Regions from separate parts of the Salinivibrio sp. IB872 genome, predicted to be linked through region 2. Evidence: predicted binding sites of a transcription regulator. Region 2 holds the regulator's gene; each other region holds the start of a gene.
What was found. The regulator CRP, encoded in region 2, controls carbon source genes, mostly activating them, when cyclic AMP is high. The targets are predictions, from matches to a motif close to TGTGANNNNNNTCACA.
Positions count from the first base shown of each region.

Region 1 (5,180 bases), on a different contig from region 2:
TGCATCAGGCCACGACCTTTGATGGTGTCGAACAGGTCACCATTTTTCGCTAAGACGTCTTTCAACACTTTATTGAGTTGATCAGCACGCGCTTGGATATGGGTTTGGAACTGATCATCTAGCCAGTAAGTTTCAATCGCTTCTGCGGCTGTCACAAACGCATGGCTGTTACCACGGAATGTACCGTTATGTTCGCCAGGTGCCCATTGATCCAGCTCAGGTTTCAGTAGAACCAGTGCCATTGGTAGGCCATAACCACCAATCGACTTCGACAAGGTCACGATATCTGGGTTGATACCTGATGGCTCGAAGCTAAAGAAGGTACCAGTACGACCACAGCCAGCTTGAATATCATCGACGATCATCAAGATGCCATGTTCTTTACAGATGCTCTCTAGGCGTTGCAGCCACTCATTAGAAGCCGCATTGAGACCACCTTCACCTTGAACGACTTCAAGCAAGACAGCAGCGGGTTTATCTCCACCTGTTAGACCGCTTGAGGCATCGTTTAGCATGGTTTCGAACAGTGTGAGACCGTCAACATCGGCATAGCCGTCATACGGAATACGTGTTACCGCGTTATTCACTGGCATACCGCCGCCACCGCGATGGTGATGATTACCGGTCACAGCGAGTGCGCCATATGTGCAGCCGTGGAAGCCGTTCGTAAATGAAACGATGTTTGGGCGACCTGTCACTTTTCGTGCCAGCTTCATCGCCGCTTCAACAGCATTTGTACCGGTTGGACCCGTGAACTGGAATTTATAGTCCAAGTTACGTGGTGCCAAGATATGCTCTTTAAATACCTCGAGAAAGCGTGCTTTTGCACCGGTGTGCATATCCAAGCCGTGGGTAATCCCATCTTTCTCGATGTACTCAATCAGCGCTTTTTTCAGCGTCGGGTTATTGTGTCCATAGTTAAGCGAACCGGCGCCAGCAAGAAAATCGAGGTAGCGCTTGCCGTCAACGCCCGTGATCCAACAGCCCTTCGCGCTTTCAAACACGACGGGGAAGTTGTTGGCGTAACATTGAACATTTGACTCCTGCGATTTAAAGATATCCATAACTCATCCTGTTATTTTTTGAGTGGAATTCGGAAAAGGTATTCGGTGTCATGTTCACCGTTAAAGTGCTCTTGTTCATCAAGGAACACTGAGCGCTGACCCCCTGTACCGTAGAGGCGGTCTACCTTTTTGAACAGCGCCCAAGATCCGGCGTTGTCTTCTGTGATCGTGGTTTCAATGAATCGGATGTCTTGTGACACTTTGCGTGCCAGTAACGCTTCGACCATTGAAAGGGCAAGCCCTTCTCCACGTGCTTTGGGCGATACGGCTACCTGCCACACAAAAAATGTGTCTGGCTGCTCTGGACGAATGTAGCCAGAGACGAAGCCGTGAATGTCGCCGTCACGCTCTGCCACAACACAGGTCTCTTTGAAGTGCGTTGCCTGTAAGAAGTTGCAGTAGGCGGAGTTCACATCCAACGGAGGGCACTGAGTGATTAATCGATAGATGTCGCCACCATCACGAATCGATGGCTTACGAAACACAAACCGCGTGCTCGGTTTTATCTGTTTACGGTCAAGGACTTCGTTTTCAAGAACTGCCGTATCTGTCGTTTTTGATCGCCACATAATTGTTTTGTTCTCTAACGAATTTGTTATATATAATTATATATAATAGGCGCTGAATTTTGTTTATCAACCCCGTATTTCGCTAATTGGTTTATCGCTGCCAAGTAAGTGGCTGATATTATTAAAATTTATTAATGTTAAAATTTTTATTAACCATAATGCTTTGATGCGTAACATTTACTGGCCTAAATGTATTGGCGGTTTTCAATCTGGTGTGACTCATGCCACAAATAAGGGGAAGCCGGCGTGAAGTTTGCCTCAATCGTTGTTGAATGCAGTGAAATAATTGGCTTAAAAAATAGACATAAAAGAGGTTTATAGATAAAAATCTAGTTATCTTGGCAGCTTGTGGACTCAATGGGGGAACTGGGCGGATTGAGGCGATTGGCTAAGAAATTCGCGATATTGTCTGTCTTCTTTTACGACGTGGTGTACCCACCAGTAACGCAAAAACTTGAAAAACTCTGAAGAGTACAGTTCAGGATCCGCCTGGCACTGAAGCAACACATAATGCGCTTGCCGTGATAAACGCTCATGGATGGCCGCATGTTGTTTGTATTTGGGATAGGCGAGATCGTGAAGAATGTCTTCTTCTAGTTGGAAGTGGGACACAATGTAGTCTCGAAACCGCTGGGCGAGATCATCAAAATCTCCTTTTTCACCATCGGCATGGTGGTACGCGATAGCCTCATAGGTGTCATTGATGATAGCCAGTAATTGCTTGTTGCTGGCATCGAGTTCTGAGTGCCCCACAGAGTATTTGTCCTGCCAACGAATAAACTTTCTGTCTTTGCTCTTTGCTGTCGCTTGTTCAGGCGTAACAGGGGGTGCTGTTGTATCAATTGTCGGGCTTGTGTCCGAAATTTTTTCGATTTTCTCTTGTTCTTCTTCAGTGAAGACAATGGCCCCATTGTGCTCAAAATCGGTCGATTTAGCTGGATCGGCCTGATACATCTCAAAGTAGTATTTTGGTGGCTTTTTGGATTTGGTATCTTTGGCTAGCTGTTGAACACGATTTTCGAGGTCTTGTTTTCTAACTGGCTTGACCATGAATGCGTCAACATCATAACGGATGCATTCGCTAATCACTGACTGAGAGGCATTTGCGGTGAGAATGATGATCGGTACATCGTGCTGTAGGTGGTAGCGACCGCTACGGATAAGCCTTAGCATTTCCAAACCATCGATAGGCTCCATCTGTAGGTCGGTGATAATTAGGCTAGGTTGTTCGTGAAAGGCTCGTGATATGGCTTCAGCGCCATCGGCCGCCGTGATAACGGATTTGATCCCTAGCGCTTGTGCCATCAAACTTATGGTATCTCGAATCATTTCATGATCATCTACCACTAAACACCGAGATAGCATACTCCCTCCTGCCAAAGCGCTAACTGTTTTAAAAGCATAGTAAACGGCGAGTTTTGCTGCAGAGTGATTTGTAGAATTTTTTATACGTTTTTGTGGGGGGTGAGAGGTTGCGCATATAAAAAAAGGCGCCTAAAAGGCGCCTTTTCTTCTTAAATCTGGTTTAGCTTACAGGCGAGTTACGTTCGCTGCCTGTGGGCCTTTTTGACCTTGCTCGATGTCGAACTCAACCTGTTGGCCTTCAGCTAGAGTGCGGAAGCCTTCACCAACGATGGCGCGGAAGTGAACGAATACGTCTGGACCGTTCTCTTGCTGGATAAAACCGAAACCTTTTTCTTCGTTAAACCACTTAACGGTACCATTAGCTTTAGACATGATGTCTCCTGAATATATTAACTAGGTGTAGCAGTGACGCGAGTGCCATTAATCGTTCTATGGGCAAATGTAGCGAATATCTTCAGGACAACTAACTTTCCAGCCAAACGGTAGGGTGTTTCGATGTTTCTATATTCAATTGCTGCATAAATTTCCGATTAGCGAAGCCGCTTAACAGCTCCAAGAGGACTACGCGTAATTTGCGCGTCAGTTTACTGTTGGCTGTGACGATGGTCGCCTTTCAGCTTTCAGTAACGTCAACCAACACGGTTGAACAGTAGCGAGAATACACGCAAAAGAATGTGAGGTAAATCTCTTTTCGCACTTTATATCCGGTTTATTTTGAGTGAATGATTGAAAGTGAGATCAAGCGCCGAGATTTTTGTCAGGGTTAAGCAAATCAATGGCGAAAACCGCGTCCTGTATTGGGACGGATGTCAAAGATGCTATCGGACGCTGTCTTTTTTCATCGACATTGACGTACTCTTAATGCTTTCTACGAGTAGCAGCGCGTTGCTGTTTGTCGATCCTCTACTGATAGGAACCCTAATGAACGAAATGGTCTCTCTTACTAGCGCGTTTAGCGTTTGGATTGTATTCGCAATCCTAGTGATTGTTTTCTTGCGTGGCTCGGTAAAGTTTGTTCCGCAAAACACCGCCTATGTGATTGAGCGTTTTGGTAAATATTACAAAACGATGGAAGCGGGCTTGAACTTTATTGTGCCTTTTATCGACCGTCTAGCCTATGAACGTACGCTAAAAGAGCAAGCGTTCGATGTGCCGAGTCAGTCGGCCATTACCCGAGACAACATCTCTCTAGTCGTAGATGGTGTACTTTATATCAAAGTGCTGGATCCTTACAAAGCTTGCTACGGTGTCGATGACTATATCTACTCCGTGACCCAACTGGCGCAAACCACAATGCGTAGTGAAGTGGGTAAGATGGAACTAGATAAGACCTTCGAAGAGCGTGAAAGCCTCAATACGGCAATCGTCTCGGCGATTAACGAAGCCGCTCAGCCTTGGGGCGTACAAGTCCTCCGCTATGAAATTAAGGATATTGATCCGCCGCGTTCAGTATTGGATGCGATGGAGCGTCAAATGAAAGCCGAACGTGAAAAACGTGCGGTGATCCTTGAGTCAGAAGGGGCGCGTCAGTCGGATATCAACGTTGCAGAAGGGCAAAAACAAGCACGCGTGCTTGCTGCAGAAGCGGAAAAGTCTGAGCAGATCTTGAAAGCGGAAGGTGAAGCGAAAGCGATTATCGCGGTCGCGGAAGCACAAGCTGAAGCGCTTGAAATTGTCGGTTCACGAGCGATCACGGAAGAAGGTCAGAAAGCCATCCAGTTAGACTTGGCAGAAAAAGCCATCAGTGCGAAAGAAGCGATCGCGAAAGAGTCTTCTGTCGTATTGCTTCCAGAGTCGGGGACTGGCGCGGCGAGTACGGTTGCTGAAGCGATGACCATTATTCAAACACTGAACAAAGTGAAAGGCTAATATGCACAACTGGTTTACCACCCATCTAGCTGAGATGACGATGATTATCGGGCTGTTACTGCTCGTGGTCGAAGTGTGGTTGCTGGGCTTATCGACCATCGTATTACTGGCGACCGGAGTTGCTGCGGTACTGGCGGGGCTGTTAGCGATGCTTGGAGTGCTGCCGGAGACTGTGACCGTGATGTTCAGCGCAACCGGGATCGGGGCTGGGCTGTTAACCGCCGCGCTGTGGCAGCCGTTAAAGCGGCTACAACGTGGTGCACGTAGTCCTGACAATACGCACAGTGACTTTATTGGTTTGACGCTGACATTG
Region 1 is NZ_MUFO01000048.1:18,063-23,242, forward strand. It holds gene ectB (diaminobutyrate--2-oxoglutarate transaminase) at 1-1,064, opposite strand, end outside; gene ectA (diaminobutyrate acetyltransferase) at 1,076-1,633, opposite strand; gene BZJ18_RS14750 (bacteriohemerythrin) at 1,988-2,998, opposite strand; gene cspE (transcription antiterminator/RNA stability regulator CspE) at 3,164-3,370, opposite strand; gene BZJ18_RS14760 (slipin family protein) at 3,920-4,867, shown strand; gene BZJ18_RS14765 (NfeD family protein) at 4,869-5,180, shown strand, end outside.
Region 1: ectA (diaminobutyrate acetyltransferase) is a predicted target of CRP. The motif match lies at 1,847-1,862, and genes of this name have one in related genera.

Region 2 (5,180 bases):
GCGGTAGATCAGCATTAAGTGCGGATCAACCAACAGATTTGTATATTGAGGTCGCTCTGCCAGCTCGCTAAAAGGTTCGATAAGCGCACGCGGGAAGAGGTCGGCCCGTCCGGTATCGACGCCTTTAAAGATATTCTCAAAGCTTGAGATTTCTCGAACCCGAAATCCCGCCGACTGCAAGACCTTCACATCCGCCCAGCCTTGCCCTTGGATCATGGTCAGACTATTGAGCCCTGCTTGGTCACTGATTTGTGCAAGCTTGGGTTCGGTGGCTTGATTGGTAATGAACAAGCGATGGCCTAATAGACCCCGAAAGACTGGATAACGGATGGGAAGTAACTCTGACTCAAGGGTACGGTCGGCCCCGAGCCAATCTACCGTCAGTCGTCCTTGTTTTAGCATTTCCACTTTACGAGACTGAGAGCCAATTTGACCTTGAAAGGCTTGTAAAGTGACAGACTCACCTGATTTTTCCGCTAAAAACTCAATCAAGTCGATAGCGTATAAATCGAGGGCAGAGCCAGCCCGTGGTTCTGGATGGACAATGGTGATATTCGCCGCAGCAGTTGAAGAAACCGCCGCGAGTAGCAATGCAGCAAGGGTTTGACGTAAGCTTCTCATAAACGACATCCTGTTAATCAGTTGTTAGATTGGTCGTTTTTGAAGTGTAGAACTTGGTTAATGAGTTTTCAGTCAATAAAAATAAAAAAACCGACGCAAAAACGCCGGTTTTGTCGCAACACGCGAGGATTAGCGTGTGCCGTAAACCACAATGGTTTTACCGTGAGCTGAGATAAGGTTCTGCTCTTCCAGCATTTTAAGGATACGCCCAACCGTCTCTCGCGAACAGCCAACAATCTGACCAATCTCTTGACGTGTGATCTTGATTTGCATGCCGTCAGGGTGAGTCATGGCGTCAGGTTGCTTCGCCAAGTTCAGTAGGGTTTGCGCAATGCGGCCGGTCACGTCCAGGAAGGCAAGGTCTCCCACTTTCTGGCTGGTCACTTGCAGGCGACGCGCCATCTGAGAGGATAGACGCATCAAAATGTCTGGGTTAACTTGGATCAGCTGGCGGAATTTCTTGAATGAAATTTCTGCCACTTCGCAAGGTGATTTCGCACGTACCCATGCGGTGCGCTCTTGGTCCTCTTCGAACAGACCAAGTTCGCCGATGAAGTCACCTTGGTTAAGGTAAGACAGGATCATCTCCTTGCCTTCTTCATCTTTGATTAGTACGGCCACAGAACCTTTCACGATGTAGTACAAGGTCTCCGCCTTTTCCCCTGCATGGATCAGAGTACTTTTGGACGGGTACTTGTGAATATGACAATGTGAAAGGAACCACTCGAGTGTAGGGTCTGTTTGAGGTTTTCCTGGAACCATATAACTTATTTCCTCTGCATGTGTTGCCCGGCAACGACGTCCTGTCTTTGTCTGAATGGAAACCCATCAGTCCAATGCACAGAATACGAGGTCTTGGCGCAGGCTACAAGCTCACTGTATGTTAACAAGAGTGTATCTTTTTTCTATCTGGATTTCTTGATTTTGATCTAAGCCAACCGCCTAAAAATTCGGCAAAAATGTGGCTAAGATCACGACCTGAGAAGTAATACACGTTAAGTGCGCTACGGCGGTTAACCTATCTTGCCTTTCTCAATCAACTGTTGGATCAAGGGGCGAATAATCAGCTCCATTGCAAATCCCATTTTACCGCCGGGCACGACCAGCGTGTTGTGCCGAGACATAAACGCGCCACTGATCATTTGCAGTAAGTAAGGAAAATCGACGTTCTTCATACCACGAAAGCGGATCACGACAAAGCTTTCGTCGAGTGACGGGATCCCTTTTGCATTCAGCGGGTTGGATGTGTCTACGGTCGGGACACGTTGGAAGTTAATATGCGTGCGAGAAAACTGCGGCGTAATGTAGTGCAAATAATCATCCATGGAGCGCACGATCGAGTCCGTGACGGCCTCGCGGGAATGGCCTCGGTCGCGCGTATCGCGGACAAACTTTTGAATCCACTCCAAGTTAACGATAGGCACCATGCCGATCAGTAAATCAACATGCTGGGCGACATTGACGTCACCATCCACCACCCCGCCATGCAAGCCTTCATAAAATAATACGTCGGTATTTTCAGGCAGATCTTGCCAGGGAGTGAAGGTGCCCGGCATTTGGTTATAAGGCACGGCTTCATCAAAGGTGTGTAGATAACGACGGTATTTACCTGTGCCTTGTTCGCCATATTCTTTAAAAAATTGCTCAAGGCGTGGGAAGTCGTTGGCCGTGGGGCCAAAGTAGCTAATATGACGACCTTGTTCACGGGCTTTACGGATCTCAACATCCATTTCTGGCCGCGTGAAGCGGTGAAAGCTATCGCCCTCTAACCAAGAGGCTTTGATGTTCATCATATTGAACATCTTACGAAACGCTTCGGAGGTCGTGGTTGTGCCTGCGCCGGATGAACCGGTCACAGCGATGATTGGGTGTTTAGCCGACATGACGAGCCCTGTCATTGATCAGTCTGAATTTACACCGCAGCCCACAAGGGGAGGCGGTGTTACGGTCTGAGATCGCGCTGACGACGAATATCCACTGTCTCATGCAGCTCAGAGTATACAATCACGGCGTCGCCGGATTTTAATTGTTCACGCACTTGTTCAACTTTCTCAGCAAAGCTGACTTCCTGCTCACCGTAATCTGTCCCTTCCCTCAACACAAAGTGTTCAATTAAATTGGTCAAGGTCTCGGCTGGCACAGATTGCCATGGAACCATCATACTACATCACCTTTTGCTGACATCGGGATGGCACGGACGCCATCTCCATGCTTAGGTTGTGAATTAGCTCCCATTTTACCGAATTATGCGTGTAGGTGCAGTGTGTCTATGTCGATTTAGTCACAATTTATCGTGACGATTGGGGCATCAGGTGTCGAGTTGCTCAGCTATCCACGCGGGCACTGCCTCTTCCAACCATAAACGCGGTGCACGCCAATGGCCAGTGACAAACCCAACATGTCCGCCATGGTCAGTGAGTTGATAGCGTATATTGGCCGGTAATGGCGTGGTTGGGATCACCGCATCAGTCATAAAAGGATCGTCTTTGGCATGAATGATGGTCAAAGGGGCGCGGATCGCAGGCAACACGGATAAGCCACTGCATTGCTGGTAGTAATGATGTGCGTCCTCAAACCCATGCAGTGGTGCGGTGACGGTTTGATCAAACTCGAATAAGGTCGAAATACGGGGCTGCTCGCCTGCTTGCCAGCGACCCACTTGGGCGTGTCGCGTGAGCTTATCTGACAGGGTTTGTCGCATCGAGCGAAGTAGGTACGCTTGGTAGACACGTGAGAACCCTTGCTGAATGCGTAACGAGCAGGCGGCAAGGTCTAAGGGGGGTGACACTGCGCAGCCACTGGAGACAATCGGATCGTCCGCATACTCTGCCAAATAGCGCACCAGCATGTTGCCGCCTAGCGATACGCCCACGGCATGAATAGGATGCTGAGGATAACGCATGCGTAATGTGGTCAAAAAATAGCGCGCATCCTGTGTCTCGCCTGAGTGATAAGTGCGCGGGACGCGGTTTAAGCGGCCACTGCAACTACGAAAGTGCATCACCACACCGCACCAGCCTTGGCGCTGAAAAGCAGCCAGTAATCCATTCGCGTACGGGCTATGAAAACTGCCAGCGAGGCCATGAAAAAGCACCACTATCGGTTGGCCGGGCTGAGGCGTCTGTGTCCAAGCGAGATCGACGAAATCACCATCCGGTAAATCCAGCTGTTGCCACAAAGGAGAGATCACGGGTTGCCGCCGCATCAGCCGTGGCATGATGGTTTGTAGATGAGGATTACGGGCGCTGGGAATCGGTTCAAAAGGCGTCATCAGCGTCTCCTTGATCATCTTCTTTAACCACACCGGCGCGCAGAGTGGGATAGAGCGATTTGGCCGAGGGCGAGAGTTGACGGCAATAATACGCCAACGGCGAGGGCGACTCGGTCAGCCATGTTTGTTGATTCAAGGCGTGGATGAGGTCTTGTTGTTGGAACTTCTCGAGGCTGAGCTCGAAATTCAGCATTTTTTTATATTGTCCCGCGCCAACGCGCGGTTTGATATCGCGACGTAGGTTGCGGTAGGCAATCAGCAAATGCTCAGAGCGGCTGAGCGATTGTTTAAGTTGGCTGAGGCTCTCTGGGGCAAGGCCATAGCCATGGCTTTCTAGCCAAGCCAGCAACAAGGCAAGGTTGACGTTGCCCTGATGCTGATCTTGCAATTTAAGACACGCCTGTTTGACGTCTTGCTTGCCATAGTGTTGCAAACAAAACTGCCACAGGTCGGCTGCATTCGCTTGGCCGGGAATTAGGCTTGATTGAATGCCGCCTCCATGGCTTCCAGTTCTTCCTGTCGCTCCATCCATTCTTGCTCTACCTCTTCCAGCGCTGATTTGGCATCAGCCTGGCGTTGTAATTGTTGCGCGAGTTGGGCTTTTTGGTCTGCGCCATAAATTGTTGGGTCGGCCAGTTTGGTCTCTGCATCGGCAATAATGGCAGAGAGCTGTTCGATTTTTGTGTCTAGGCTGTCAATTTTTTTACGAAGTGGCGCGGTTTTTTGGCGAAGTTCGGCCTCGCGACGCTTTTGTGCCTTACGATCGACCTGACGTTGCTGGGGGGCGGCTTTGTCATCGGCGTTTTGTTTTTTACTTTCCGCGCGGTCGGCACGCTGTTGCTCGCCAAGCCAGCGATGGTAGTCGTGTAAGTCACCGTCAAAGGGTTGCACCGCGCCGTTGTCGACAAGATAAAGATCGTCGGTGGTCGCGCGCAGCAGAAAGCGATCATGGCTTACGATCACCATCGCCCCTTCAAACGATTGTAGGGCAAGCGTCAAGGCTTGGCGCATATCTAAATCAAGGTGGTTAGTCGGTTCGTCAAGCAGCAGCAGGTTAGGCTTTTGCCACACCAATAACGCTAATACCAAGCGTGCCTTCTCGCCTCCCGAAAAGGGACCAATGGTCTCAAGCGCTTTATCACCCTGAAAGCCAAAGCGCCCTAAGAAGTCACGTAGCGTTTGCTCGGCTGTGGTGGGCGCAAGGCGATTCATATGTTGCAGTGGGGTTTCGTCAATGCGCAAGGTATCGAGTTGATGCTGCGCAAAATAGCCAATTTTTACCCCTTGG
Region 2 is NZ_MUFO01000002.1:207,117-212,296, forward strand. It holds gene BZJ18_RS01935 (hypothetical protein) at 1-621, opposite strand, end outside; gene crp (cAMP-activated global transcriptional regulator CRP) at 751-1,383, opposite strand; gene BZJ18_RS01945 (phosphoribulokinase) at 1,635-2,504, opposite strand; gene BZJ18_RS01950 (YheU family protein) at 2,564-2,782, opposite strand; gene BZJ18_RS01955 (hydrolase) at 2,930-3,892, opposite strand; gene BZJ18_RS01960 (TIGR02444 family protein) at 3,879-4,424, opposite strand; gene BZJ18_RS01965 (ABC transporter ATP-binding protein) at 4,367-5,180, opposite strand, start outside.

Region 3 (5,180 bases), on a different contig from region 2:
TGTGAATGTCAGATTGTGCGTAACACTGCCGAAGCTGATTAAGCTGGGAACGATCGAGGCGGTGCGCAGCCATCACTGCGAGCGTGGGGATCTTTTGCTCTCGCATCACTTCGAGGATAAGGCCAAGTTGGGAATGTGGCTCACGCAAGATAGTGACGTTGTAACCTTTCTCATTCAGACGCATCGCCATCATGGTGCGCTGATAATCTTCTGTGTCAGTAAGTGTCACTAACCAACAAGGGAACTTACTGTTGCGCTTTGCGTTCGCCAACATTGCCGCTTGGCATTTTTCGATTACCGTACTGCGCCACATATCTTTCTGCAGAGAACTGATGGCGCTTTGCTCCTCATCCAACCACGTATCTAGCGGCATAAAGACGTGTTCGATGAGCCAATAAAACGGATATTCTTTTAATAAGGTTTCGACGTGCTGGCCGAGTTTTTTCAGTGATAAGTCACGAATTAACTTCATCAGCTCGCGCGCTAACGTATCATCTTCGCTATCTATTTGGGTCTCGGTTTGCGACAGTAACGGTTTCACTTTGCTGATCGGGACACCTTTGTCGAGCCAGCGTAAGATCCGGCCAATCATGGCGACGTCTTCATCACTGTAAAGACGATGACCTTTCGGAGTTCTGGCCGGAGACAGCAAGCCATAACGGCGTTGCCATGCGCGCAATGTCACTGGATTAACGCCGGTACGATCAGCGACTTGGCTGATCGTCAGCGTGCTTTCGGGATTAGAGTCCATAACGTAACCTTAAGGCATCTGGATACGGCTTCAGATACGCTTGACTAGCAAGGTAATCATCTGGGTGGTTGTGCAAATGGTGAGCAATGAGGGTCAACGGCGCTAACAACGGCATAGTGCCTTGCCGGTAAGCATGAATAAGGTGAGTCAGCTCCGCTTTTTGGCTCTTATCGAGGTTGTTCTTAAAATAGCCTTGCAGATGCATTAGCACATTGGTGTGCTTTTTCCGTGTCGCACGGATAGCTAACGACTGCATAAACTGCGTGCGATACCGGTGGAAAAAATCATCAATATCGTACTCCGCGATGTTCGCCATAAAACGGCCCAACTCTCGGTAACGCTCAGGCGAGTGCGCCATCAACACTAATTTGTATCGTGAGTGGAATGCGACCAGCGCTTTTCTTGTCACGCCACTTTCGACACTGCGATATAAATCGTCTAACGCAAATAACCGAAACACAAAATTCTCACGCAGGACGGGGTCGTTTAATCGGCCATCTTCTTCAATCGGCAGCCACGGCATACGATCCATTAATGCTTGGGTATACAGCCCTACCCCGGAGATATCAGAGGTGTAACCATTTTCCCGATAGACTTTGACACGCTCCATGCCACAAGTGGGCGACTTGGCACAAACGATATAGCCACGTAGTGCTTTATGGGCCAATTCATCCGCTTTTCGTTCACTAAAGGCCACCATTCTTTCGGTGTGATCTTTACTGGCGTCTTTGGTCTCAACCAAACGAATATCGCCCACATTCCCTTTGTCTAGTAAACGAATTGTCGGTCTTGGCACCGGTAAGCCGATCGCAACCTCTGGACAAACCGGGACAAAATTGACATAGGGAGCGAGCTCTTTAGTCACAAATGGACTGCGTTTATGACCGCTATCAAAACGCACCTTTTCACCAATCACACATGCGCTAACACCAACTGGAAACGACATGCTTCACCTCTTCTTATCAAGCGGCATGAGCCGCAGAGTTGTACATTTATATTTTGTTGTACAACTCAATGTAGGCGAAGGATCACTTCTGTACAATATTTTTTATTTGTACAAGTTTACTCTGGTTCTTGATATACCCTCACGCAGTCCCCTTAACAGCTGCTACGCTTTACCTATTCCTTATCAAAGAGGGAGTCTCACATTTGTCTCACTATTGATACGACTTGAGTCACTCGTGTCACATACACTTAAAGCCACCATGATATAGCTCTCACGACCATGCCCTTACAGAGAACGACACTAAACATCGATGACCGTCTCTCCATTGCGAAGCGCCCATTTCGACCTCGCGGCCGCGCTATACTCGTGATTGCGCTGATCTGCTTTGCTATCCTGATTGCCACTTTTTCCTTATTTAATACCGCACAAGAACAACAACGACTGCGCACCGAGCAGCTATTAAGCGTCGAAGCAAAATCCTTTGCTGACGCGTTAACGCGTCACATGAATGCTCACCTGAATGAACTCAGTGTGCTTGCCAGCGAGATAGAAAAAAACATTCCCTCGACGTACTCGACATGGCAAGCATTAGTGCTAGCCCATCAGGGGAATGACGTTCACTTTCAAGCCTTGTTCTGGGCTGAGTCTGATCGCACGATTCGTTGGCATTACCCCCAAAATGACTCAGAAAAGCCCGAGCAATTCCCGTTTGACGTTTTAGGAGACGGTAACGCTCAGCTTTTGCGTATGGATGTAGAGTCGCTCCATGACTGGCATATTGCACACCCTATCTATACGCAAAATCGGAATACGCCTAACTACTATCTCGGTGGCACTCTCGATATTGCAGAACATATCAGCCACCTAGCATCTGATTATCTCGATACGTTTCAGAAACTCACTCTCTACGCTGCAAGTGATGGGCACGTTGTATTCGGGGACATACCGCCCAATGAAGCAGCAACAGGACAAGTTGGGCTCACGCTAACCGGCGCCAGCCCGGAATTTATCGTCACATTGTGGAGCACCCCTGACTCGGAACACTTTTTATCTTTGCCAATGCTCATTTACATCTCTGGGTTGGTCGTCACGATCTTAGTGGGTATCGCCTTGTATTTAATTGAAATCAATTTGATGGCGAGAAAAGCTGAACAAGCGACGATTACTCGACTGCAAAATGAAATCGCTCAACGCAAAGACGTTGAAAATCAGCTGCATTTTATTGCTAATCATGATCCCCTGACCTATCTGCCAAATCGCCATGCACTGCTTAATCACATTCAGCACACCATTAATAAGACGCTCTCGGCAACGCGTACGCTGTCGCTGATTTGTATCGACATTGATAATATTAAGGAAATCAATGATCTTCACGGCTACCGCATTCACGATGACGTATTAACTACCGTCGCCAAACGCTTACAAAATCTATTGCCTCCACAAGCTTATTTAGCCAGAACCAGTGATGAACATTTTGTCATGCTGCGCACCGATCTATCGCCGTTAGAAGCCGAGGTACACGCCAAGCAGGTGCGTTTAACTGTAGAGAAAGAATGCCACGCTCAGGGAGTGACTGTTTTACCTAGCTGCGCAATTGGTGTGGCGTATCGCTATGACACATCTATGCCGGCTCATGAATTACTGCGCCACGCCGATACCGCTGCGCATCGAGCACGACAACTCGTGCACCACCGTGTGGTCGTATTTCAAATGGCGATGCGTGACCACCTTCAGCAAAAGCGCGACATCGAATACACCATTCGCAAAGCCATCCAAGGCAATGAATTGATGCTGCATTTTCAGCCTCAGGTTGATTTAAAAACGCAGCGTATCGTCGGCATTGAAGCCTTAGTCCGCTGGCAAGATGAAGGGGGGACTATCATTTCGCCTGACACCATCGTCCGTACTGCTGAAGATACAGGATTGATGCAACAACTGGGGAATTGGATCATTAACAAAGCGCTAGAGCATTATGCCATGCTGCTCACCGAGGGTTGCGCACCGCCGATGCTTGCTATTAATGTCTCTGGGCATGAATTTCAAGACAGTTTTCTGGCTGATACGATTTTACAAGCCATCGAACGCCATCAAGTACCAGCAGAGCGCGTGCAAATCGAGTTGACCGAGCAAGTGTTTATTGAAAATTTGGAACAAAATCAACAGACATTGCACACGCTCACCGAAGCGGGTATATCACTAGCAATTGATGATTTTGGCACCGGCTATTCATCACTGGCCTATTTGAAACATTTCCCTGTCGATACGGTTAAAATTGATCGCAGCTTTATCGACCAACTCCCCGAATGCAAAGACGATGCAGTGATTTGCCAAGCCGTGATCGGTATGGCGGATCTCTTAGGCTTGAAAGTGGTCGCAGAGGGCGTCGAACATCAAGCCCAGAAGGACTACTTAGCCCAAATCGGCTGTCGTTATATTCAAGGTCATTTGTACTATCCCGCCATGAGCGTCGATCAACTCCTTACCTTACTGAAACAGCATATTCCTTATCTACGCTACTCAAATTCATAGTCAAGCAACCGATGCATATGCCCTTTACGACTCCCATCGATGGACGTCGTTATCTCCCAGACATAAGGCTTCTTTGCGCTGTTTGGGCCACTGTTTTATCTGATATTCCAACTGCATAGCGGCTTGTTTGCTCATTGCAGGAGATTGCCACACCAAAGAAAGTGGCCCTTTCCCTCGCAACGCACGCGCACCTTTACCACTGAGATGCTGTTGAAAGCGGCGCTCAACATCCGTCGACACGCCACAATACAAAGCATTGTGCCGCGTACGAACCAAGTAAACGAACCACGACTCGCTCATGTTTTTTTATTTGGATAATAGCGCGTTTAATGCCTCGCGCAGGCTGGCGACCTCTTGCTCAAGCGCATCAACCCGCGCTTCCAATGCATGCTGCGTCCCGTGAGATGGGTTTGGCACCGCGGCGTTATCTGCGCTTAGCTCTAGCGTTTCTGTTTCGGGTCTCATTTCGCTTTCAGCGCTCGCTTCGGTTGATTCACCAAATAAATGGATGTAGCGCGATTCCCGTTTACCCGGCTCACGTGCTAGCTTCATAATCCATTCGGCCTCTATCATGGCACTCAGCGTGCTTTCTACTTGCTGCATATCGGCAAACTCACATAATCTTTGCGTCCGTGTGCGCAGCTCACCTGCAGTCTGTGGACCACGTAACAACAGCACGCAAATAATCGCTTTTTCTTGATCCGTAAACGTCAAATTACCGAATGGCGTATTACAGAAGCGATGCTGATACTTGCAGACACGGCTCCCACTCCCTTCCTGTGGGCTGATAAGACGTGCATCGATAAGCGAATTTACGACGTCTAACACGTCGGCGTCGGTGAGCGCATAGACAGGCTCTCGATTACTTTTTTGATTTACTGCCGTCGTGAGCGCATTTAAGGTCAGTGGATAGTAATCAGGCGTGGTCACTTCTTTTTCAAGCAAACAACCGAT
Region 3 is NZ_MUFO01000036.1:19,110-24,289, forward strand. It holds gene BZJ18_RS13370 (MerR family transcriptional regulator) at 1-751, opposite strand, end outside; gene BZJ18_RS13375 (YbgA family protein) at 741-1,697, opposite strand; gene BZJ18_RS13380 (putative bifunctional diguanylate cyclase/phosphodiesterase) at 1,977-4,226, shown strand; gene BZJ18_RS13385 (GIY-YIG nuclease family protein) at 4,251-4,526, opposite strand; gene BZJ18_RS13390 (YceH family protein) at 4,533-5,180, opposite strand, start outside.
Region 3: BZJ18_RS13375 (YbgA family protein) is a predicted target of CRP. The motif match lies at 1,958-1,973, and genes of this name have one in related genera.